Regions from separate parts of the Bradyrhizobium sp. SZCCHNS30572 genome, predicted to be linked through region 2. Evidence: riboswitches for the same ligand, from Rfam matches in the RefSeq annotation. Region 2 holds a riboswitch; the other holds the start of a gene.

Region 1 (4,384 bases), on a different contig from region 2:
TCGCAATCACGCCGCCTCGATCGATGTCGCCGATCAGCACCACCGGAATCTGCGTCGCCTGCGCGAAACCCATGTTGGCGATGTCGCCGCCGCGCAGGTTGATCTCGGAGGCGGAGCCTGCGCCTTCGACCAGCACGATGTCGGCATCCGCCGCGAGTTGATGGAAGCTGTCGAGCACGGCCGCCATCAGTTGCGGCTTCATCGCCTGATAGGCGGACGCCTTGGCGGTGCCGATGACGCGGCCCTGCACCACGACCTGCGACCCGATCTCGCTTTGTGGCTTCAGCAGCACCGGGTTCATGTGCACCGTCATCGGCCGCCGCGCCGCGCGCGCCTGCAGCGCCTGGGCACGGCCGATCTCGCCGCCATCAGCGGTGACGGCGGCGTTGTTCGACATGTTCTGCGGCTTGAACGGCGCCACCTTGAGGCCGCGCAATGTCAGCGCGCGCGCGAGCCCTGCGACGATCAGCGATTTGCCGACGTCGGAGCCGGTGCCCTGGAACATGATGGCCCGCGCGCTCATGAACTCAGTACTCGATGCCTTCCTGCGCCCTCACGCCGGCCGCGAAATGATGCTTCACGAGGTTCATCTCGGTGACGAGATCGGCGGCCTCGATCAGCTCCGGCTTGGCGTTGCGGCCGGTGACGACGACGTGCAGATCGGGACGGCGCCCTGCGAGCGTGGCGACGACGTCTGCGATATCAAGGTGATCGTAGCGCAGCGCGATGTTGAGCTCATCGAGGACGAGCAGCCGGATCGACGGATCCGCCATCAGCTCCTTTGCCTTCGCCCAGGCGCGCTCGGCCGCGGCGACGTCGCGCGCACGATCCTGCGTCTCCCACGTAAAGCCTTCTCCGAGCGTGTGCCACGACACCTGATCGCCGAACTTCTCGATCGCCTTGCGCTCGCCGGTTTCCCACGCGCCTTTGCCGAACTGCACGACGCCGATGCGAAAGCCGCGGCCGAGTGCGCGCAGCATCAGGCCCCACGCCGCCGTCGATTTGCCCTTGCCCTTGCCGGTGTGAACGATCAGCAGGCCCTTCTCCACGGTCTTGGAGGCGACCTCGGCATCCTGCACCGCCTTGCGGTTCTCCATCTTCGCCTTGTGGCGTGAATCGTCGGCGCTTCCGGTCATCGGCATTGTCTCCTCGTCACTTCAACGTCAGCGGCAGTCCCGCCGCCATCAGGATCACGCGATCCGCTAAGGCCGCGATGTCCTGGTTCAGTCGCCCCTGGGCATCGCGAAAGGCGCGCGCGAGCGCGTTGTCCGGCACGATGCCCAGTCCGACCTCATTGGACACGGCCACGATCGGGCCATGCGCGTTCCTGAGCGCGTCGATCAACTCGGCTGATCTTGCCGGCACGTCCATGTCGGCGAGCATCACGTTGCTGAGCCAGAGCGTCAGGCAATCGATCAGCATCGGTACGCCCGATTCTCCGCTTGCCCGGACGAGACCCGCGAGATCATGCGCCGTCTCCAGCGTCTGCCATCCCTCGGCGCGGCGCGCCTTGTGCTGGGCGATCCGGTCGGTCATTTCGGCGTCGAACGCCTGCGCGGTCGCAACATAGGTCCAAGGCGCGGGAAGGGCGGTGACGAGGGCCTCGGCATGGCGGCTCTTGCCCGAGCGCGCACCGCCGAGCACCAACGTCAGGCGCGGCAGGGCGGGATGCGGCGGGGCGGGGACCATGGGGACGATTCCGATTGACGGGCTTTGGTGCGACCCGTATCTAACAGATGACGGTTCTCCGAAAGGAGAGATTTAGGGAACACGGTGCGGGTTCTTGACCCAAGGCCGTGGCTGCCCCCGCAACTGTAATCGGCGAGTGTGAGGCCAAGACACCACTGGGAAACCGGGAAGGTGGCTTCATGCGGTGACCCGAGAGCCAGGAGACCTGCCGTCGACATTGCTGTTGGCCGACCCGTCGCGCGGGGAGTCGCGATGCTGGTTCTGATCCCGCCGGGATGGGCGGGGTGCCGTCGGATGCAGCGCATCGTCCGGTCCTCTGGGGAGCCGGCAAGCGACGGAGATGGCCATGAAGTTGACCCGTACCACGACCTTTGCAGCCGCGAGCCTGGTGCTGCTCGCCACCGATCCCGCCTTCGCGCATCACATGATGGGGGGCAAGCTGCCGCAGACGTTTGCACAGGGGATGCTGTCCGGCCTCGGCCATCCTGTCATCGGAATCGACCATCTGGCGGCGATCGTGGGCGCGGGCATCGTTGCAGCGCTTCTGGGCCGCGGCTTCGCGCCGGTGCTCGCCTTCGCCACCGCGATGATCGCGGGCGTCGGCCTTCATGTGGCCAAGGCCAACATCCCGGCTGCCGAGCTGCTGGTCGGCCTGACCACCGTCGTGGTTGGGCTGGTGGTGGTGATGCGTGGCCGTTTCGGTGTGCTGCCCGTCGCCGGCCTGTTCGCCGTGACCGGCCTCGTCCATGGATATGCGCTGGGTGAATCGATCGTCGGGGCCGAGAACACCCCGCTCGGGGCCTATCTCGTCGGTCTGCTCGTGATCCAGACCATCATCGCCGCCGGCGCGTTCCTCGGCACCAGGCTGCTGTCGGCGAAGGCCAAGACGGCTGCGCCGCTGGCGCTGCGGCTCGCGGGCGCTGCCATCGTGCTGGTGGGTGGGGTCGCCGCGGCGACGGCGGCCGGCGTGATCGGCTGATTGATGACCGCATCAGAGACTGATGAGACGACGCTGTTCGTCTGCGTCACTTGCCGTTCGCAGGCGACGGAACCTACGCCGCCTGATCAGCCGCGGGCCGGAGCCCGTTTGCTCGCCGCGATCGAGACGTTGCCGACCGCGCAGCGCGCCGGTGTCACCGTTGTCGGTGTCGAGTGTCTGTCGAACTGCAATCGTGCGTGCACGGTTGCGGTGACGGCGCCGGGCAAATGGACCTATGTGCTCGGCGCCCTCGATCCGGATCTGCATGCGCGGGATGTGCTGACATTTGCGCAACTGCATCAGCGCCATGACGCCGGCCTGCCGGCCTGGCGCGAGCGTCCCGAATACATTCGCAAGAACACCGTCGCGCGCGTGCCTGCGCTGTCAGCGCCACGCTGAAAACGAGAGATCGTATCGCCATGACGAAGTCGTTCGCCAAGACGCCTTGCACCATCGTCACCGGTTTCCTCGGCGCCGGCAAGACCACGCTGGTGCGCAACCTGATCGAGACCGCGAACGGTCGCCGGCTCGCCATCATCGTCAACGAGTTCGGCGATGTCGGCATCGACGGCGACATCCTGAAGGGTTGCGGCGTGCCGGATTGTCCGGAGGATCGCATCGTCGAGCTGTCGAACGGCTGCCTGTGCTGCACCGTTGCCGATGATTTCGTCCCCGCGCTCAGGAGCCTGCTGGATCAGAAGGAGCCGCCTGAGCATATCGTGATCGAGACCTCGGGACTGGCGCTGCCGAAGCCGCTGGTGCAGGCCTTCAACTGGCCCGAGATCGCGACGCGCGTCACCGTCGACGGCGTCGTTGCGGTCGTCGATGGTCCGGCGGTGGTCGCGGGACGCTTCGCCGACGATCCCGAAGCGCTCGCCGCGCAGCGCGCCACCGATGCGTCGCTCGATCACGACAATCCGCTGGAGGAGGTCTACGAGGACCAGCTGCTGTGCGCCGATCTCGTCGTGATGAACAAGAGCGACCTGATGAGCGAGGAGCAGCGCAAGGACGTCGCCGCCGAGATCGCGGCGAAGGTGCAGCGTGCCGTCAAGGTGATCGCGACGGAGCACGGCAGGCTGTCGGCTTCGGTGCTGCTCGGGCTCGGTGCCGCCGCGGAGGACGATCTCGCGGCCCGGCCGTCGCATCACGACAACGAGGCCGAGCACGATCACGACGATTTCGAGAGTTTCGTGCTTGACGTTCCGGCGCAGGCTTCGCCCGATGCGCTCGTCGACCGCATCGCGGCCGCCGTCGACGCACATGATGTGTTGCGGGTGAAAGGGTTCGTGGAAGTCGCCGGCAAGCCGCTGCGCCTCCTGGTGCAGGCCGTGGGTAGCCGCATCCAGCATCAGTTCGAGCGCCCGTGGCGCTCGGGCGAATCGCGGCAGGGGCGGCTGGTGATCATCGGCGAGCGCGGCCTCGATGCCGCTGCCATCCAGAGCCTGATCACAGGATAGGCGTCACCGATGCACCTGCTGGCGACGACGGGCGCGGATCTCGACGACCTCGAACAGGCCGTGGATCTTGCACAGTCGCCGGCCGAGATCGTCGTGCTGTCGTTCTCGGACACCGACCTGTCGGCGCTGGCCGAAGCCTGGACCGCGTCGTCAGATGAGCTGCCGAGCCTGCGCCTCGCCAGCTTGAAACGGCTGAAGCATCCGATGTCGGTCGATCTCTATGTCGACCGCGTCGTGCTGGGCGCGCGCGCTGTCGTCG
Region 2 (4,384 bases):
GTGCGAGACCGACCTGTTCGGCGAACAGGCGGTGCTGTGCGGCGGCCTGGTCGAGCTGATCAAGGCCGGCTACGAGACGCTGACCGAGGCCGGCTACGCGCCGGAGATGGCCTATTTCGAGTGCCTGCATGAGGTCAAGCTGATCGTCGACCTGATCTATGAAGGCGGCATCGCCAACATGAACTACTCGATCTCCAACACCGCCGAATACGGCGAGTACGTCACCGGCCCGCGCATCATCACGCCGGAGACCAAGGCCGAGATGAAGCGCGTGCTCGACGACATCCAGTCAGGCCGCTTCGCGCGCGACTGGATGCTGGAGAACAAGGTCAACCAGACCTCGTTCAAGGCGACCCGCGCCAAGCTTGCCCAGCACCCGATCGAGGAAGTCGGCGCCCGCCTGCGCGACATGATGCCCTGGATCAAGAAGGGCGCGCTGGTCGACAAGAGCAAGAACTGAGGTCTTGCGGCGAAACCGAGAAATGAAAACGGCGGGCAGAGGCCCGCCGTTTCTGTTTGGGGTCGTTGAAGGCCCGCCGGCGCGTTCAGGACGCCGCGCGGCGCGACGCCACCGGCGTCAGCAGGCGGACGATCTCGCTGACGGCGACGAGGCCGACGAGCCAGGCGGCGCTGGTCAGGCCGAGGCGGGCGACGATCGGGAGCGCGAAGCTCGCGGCGCCGCCGAGTGCCGGCGTGGCGGCCAGCAGCACCAGCTCATAGGCGGCGTAGGCACTGAGGAGCGCGACAGCAAGCGCAACCGTCGCTGGTGCTGTGCGCAAGGTCGCCAGGGCCATGCGGGCCACAACGGTGGCGCTGAGCGCCGCGACGCCGATCATGGCGCCCCAGGCCAGGGTGTTGGCATCGACCGGATAGTGCAGGGCGCCGAAGCCGATGCCCTGGTTGACCAGCCAGGCGCCGAGCATCACCGGCAGCGCCGCGCGCAGCGGCAGCATGGCGGCGGCGATCACGGCGAAGGCCGCAAACGGCGTCGCGCAGGCGAACACGAAGCTTGCCAGCGCGCAGGCCCCTGTCAGCAGCGCGAAGCAGAACGCAGCGGCATGCCGTTGCGGAACGGGCGCGAGGCGAGCCTCGGAACCAGGCCGGGCGAGGACGTCGAGAGTCATGGAACATCTCCTTCTGTTGCGATTGTAGTCCATTTCGGCAGCTTCTGTCAGCCGCCGGGAGGTTGGTCGGCGGCGTCACTGCACGCCGAAGCTCGCCACCCGGATGCCGCCGAACACGCCGAAGCCCGGCGCGAGGAATCCGGTCGGGTTCTGGTAGTGATGGTTGAAGAGGTTGTCGATCCGGCCGAACAGCTTGACCTGGTCGGACAGCGCGTAGTCGCTGCGCAGGTTGACGACCGTATAGCCGGGCGCGACGAGGCCGGTGGTCATGCCGTCGCGGCTGACGTCGAGCCAGTCGCCGATGTGCAGCAGCGTCGCTGACAGCGTCAGCGCATCGATCGGCCCCCATGTCGCGGTGGCGCTCCATTTCTCCTTCGGCCGCCGCAACAGCTGCAGGCCGGTGGCCGCATCGACCGCGCGGGTGAACGTGTAGTCCGCACGCAGCGAGATCCGGTCGGTGAGATCAGCGGTCACGAAGCTCTCGGTGCCTTCGGTGGTCGCGAGGCCGACATTGGCGTAGGAGGTGAAGGTCGCGTTGAAATTGATCAAGTCGGTGATGCTGTTGTGGAAGTAGGTCGCGCCGAAGCGGAGACGATCGTCGAACAGCGGCTGCTCGAAGCCGGCGTCGTAGCCGGTGCTCTGCTCCGGCCGGAGGTTGGGATTGGCGAAGAAGTTGAACGCCGGAAAATCCTGGTGCAACTGGCTCAGGGTCGGTGCCTTGAAGCCGGTGCCGTAGCTCGCCTTCAGCTTGGTCTCGGTCACCGGCAGGATCACCGCCGGCGCGATCCGGTAGGTGCCATGGCCGCCGAACTGGTCGTTGACGTCGTTGCGCAGGCTCGCCACCACGAACCAGCGCTTCACGAACTCGGTCTGCAGCTCGACGAAGCCGGCCTTGTTGCCATTCTCGGCCGAGAGGTCGGCGGTCTTCAGCCGCTCGGTCTGCTGCTCCAGGCCGACGACGAGATTGTTATGCGGCGCCAGCTCGGTCACCGCGTGCCAGTCATACTTGATGCGCTCGCCGGTCGCGACCGCCGCCACCGGGTTGCCAGCCGTCAGGTCGGACGACCGGTCGTTCACATAGTTGACGCCGAAGTAGTTCCGGATGCGGCCGCCGAGCAGCGACCACACGGCTTCCTGGCGTGTTGCAAGCTGGTGGACGGTGTGGTTGCTCTGGGCCGCGTCGGGAAAGCTCGGAAAGCCGCTGTCGCCGGTGAACAGCAGCGTCGCGTCGGTGTATCGAATCACCGAGTTCAGCGTCCAGGCCTCGTTGAGGTCGACGCCCAGCTTGGCCGAGGCGGTGACGTTGTCGTAGGCATTGCCGATCGCCTTCTGCCCCGCAGGCAGCAGCTGCCACGGGGTCACCGGAACGTCGCCGGCGTGCAGATGCGCGACATTGATCGCGTAGTTGATATTGTTTTGTGAGCCGCTGACGCCGGCTGACTGGTTGAAGGTCTTGAACGAGCCGCTCTCGACCGAGGCGGTCGCGCGCGCCGGGCCCTCGCCCTTGCGCGTGATCACCGAGATCACCCCGCCGATCGCATCCGAGCCGTAGAGCCCGCTCTGCGGCCCGCGCAGCACCTCGAACTGCTGGATGTCGGCGGCGAGCAGATGCGCGAAATCGAACGCGCCATTGCCGTTGGTGACATCGCCGACGTCGATGCCGTCGATGAAGAGCTTGGTGTGATTGGCGTTGGTGCCGCGCATGAAGACGTTGGTCTGGCCGCCCGGGCCGCCGGCCTGCACCACGTTCAATCCGGGGATCGTGCTCAGGATGTCCGGCACGGTGCGGGCCTGCTGCGCGGCGATGTCCTTGTCGGTCACCACGGTGATCGCATTCGCGACGTGGGCCACTGGCGTGACGACGCCGGTCGGGCTGACGGCGACGGGGGTTCCGGCTGGCGCGGCCGGCTTTGCCGCCGGCACCTGCTGATGCGGGGCGTTGCCGGTTCTGCGGGGGATGGCTGGTTTTTGAGCGATCGGCTCGCGCGGCGGGTCGACCTCAACCGGGGGCAGAAGGTCGGGGGAGGCGGATTGCTGCGCTGCTGTGGGCGAGGGGCCGAGCAGGGCGAATGACGAGAGGACGCAGAACGACGACAGAAGGGCGCGACTGCGCCTGGCATGGGGAACGGGGGACACGAGGAACCTCGGCATGACGTCAGTGGCACGTCACCGCGAACGAGGTCTCATGCAGCCCTTTGCAGGCCTGCCTGAAAACGATGCCAATAACGCCCCGACCGGCATCCTCGCGTGTGACCACGGCTGACGGCAGGTCTCCTGGCTCGCGGGTCGTCACCTCCACGTCGCCTTCCCGGGACCGAGATTTCCCAGTGGCCTTTGACGCGAGATTCGCCGCTTACAGTTGCGGGGGCAGCTGCGGCCTTCGGTCACGTCCCTTGCGAGACGCATCCGGCACCGCATTCCCTTTTGAGCCCCGGTCGAGGGGCACCGTCGCGATCACCGTAGGAGTGCGGACGCACCAAAGTCAATCCGGCGCCGGGCGATCTCCTGGCGATAACGCTGGCCGGTCGGCTCGGTGATGCCCGGCCGCCTGCGACAACCATAGCTGTCGTCCGTGCGAACGCAGGGACCCATAGCCACCGGCGGTCGTGTGGCGAAGGACGACGATCAAGACATTTTCCGCCAATTCACATCACGCGGTATGGGTCCCTGCGTTCGCAGGGACGACAGCGGAGTGCGAGTCGTTGCTGATGAGGATTGCGCCTTGTGAGCACCCGCTCACTTCTCGACCTTGTTGTGCACCATCCAGAATCGCAGCGTGCGCTGGGCGGTGTCGAGCGACAGGCGGCCGTAGTCGCGTTCCGCGAGCTTGAGCGTGTCGCTGTCGATGGCGTGCTTGATCGGCCGGTGGGTCAGGATTTTCGCCACCACCGACCAGGCCAGCCCGGCGGCACGGCAAGGGATCAGCACGATATCGGTGCGCGGGCCTTCGAGCACCTTGGCCATCATCTCGGTCGGGACGTTGTTGAGCAGGCCGAGTGCGGCGGAAACCTCGCCGAAGCGGCGGGTTTCGGCGAAGAAGGCGATGGCGGCATCGTTGAGCTCGTTCAGCCCCTTCATGCGCTTGACGGCCTCTTCGGCCAGCGTGAAGTCGCGCCCGACCAGGCCGCCGTCGCTGCGCGCAACGTCGGCGATCGCCTTGAGGATCTTCTTGATCTCCTGTTGCAACGCCGGCGGCGCCGAGGCCATCAGCCTGGCGCGCACGGCTTCGGTCGCGCGGCGCAGGAGGTCGCGCAGGTGCT

Evidence for each region. A riboswitch is a leader RNA that binds a small molecule or an ion and turns the genes downstream of it on or off. The one in region 2 is predicted to bind cobalamin.
Region 1: it holds a riboswitch for cobalamin, as region 2 does, so the genes downstream of both, QX048_RS34905 (HupE/UreJ family protein) here and QX048_RS22890 (TonB-dependent receptor plug domain-containing protein) in region 2, are expected to answer to the same signal.

Annotation. Positions count from the first base shown of each region.
Region 1 covers NZ_JAUESY010000016.1:36,261-40,644, reverse strand. The annotation lists gene QX048_RS34920 (cobyric acid synthase) at 1-523, opposite strand, end outside; gene cobO (cob(I)yrinic acid a,c-diamide adenosyltransferase) at 528-1,136, opposite strand; gene cobU (bifunctional adenosylcobinamide kinase/adenosylcobinamide-phosphate guanylyltransferase) at 1,153-1,689, opposite strand; cobalamin riboswitch at 1,724-1,917, shown strand; gene QX048_RS34905 (HupE/UreJ family protein) at 2,036-2,668, shown strand; gene QX048_RS34900 (DUF1636 domain-containing protein) at 2,672-3,067, shown strand; gene cobW (cobalamin biosynthesis protein CobW) at 3,088-4,125, shown strand; gene cobN (cobaltochelatase subunit CobN) at 4,135-4,384, shown strand, end outside.
Region 2 covers NZ_JAUESY010000008.1:78,847-83,230, reverse strand. The annotation lists gene ilvC (ketol-acid reductoisomerase) at 1-460, shown strand, start outside; gene QX048_RS22895 (hypothetical protein) at 546-1,124, opposite strand; gene QX048_RS22890 (TonB-dependent receptor plug domain-containing protein) at 1,200-3,275, opposite strand; cobalamin riboswitch at 3,371-3,589, opposite strand; gene QX048_RS22885 (DUF2336 domain-containing protein) at 3,861-4,384, opposite strand, start outside.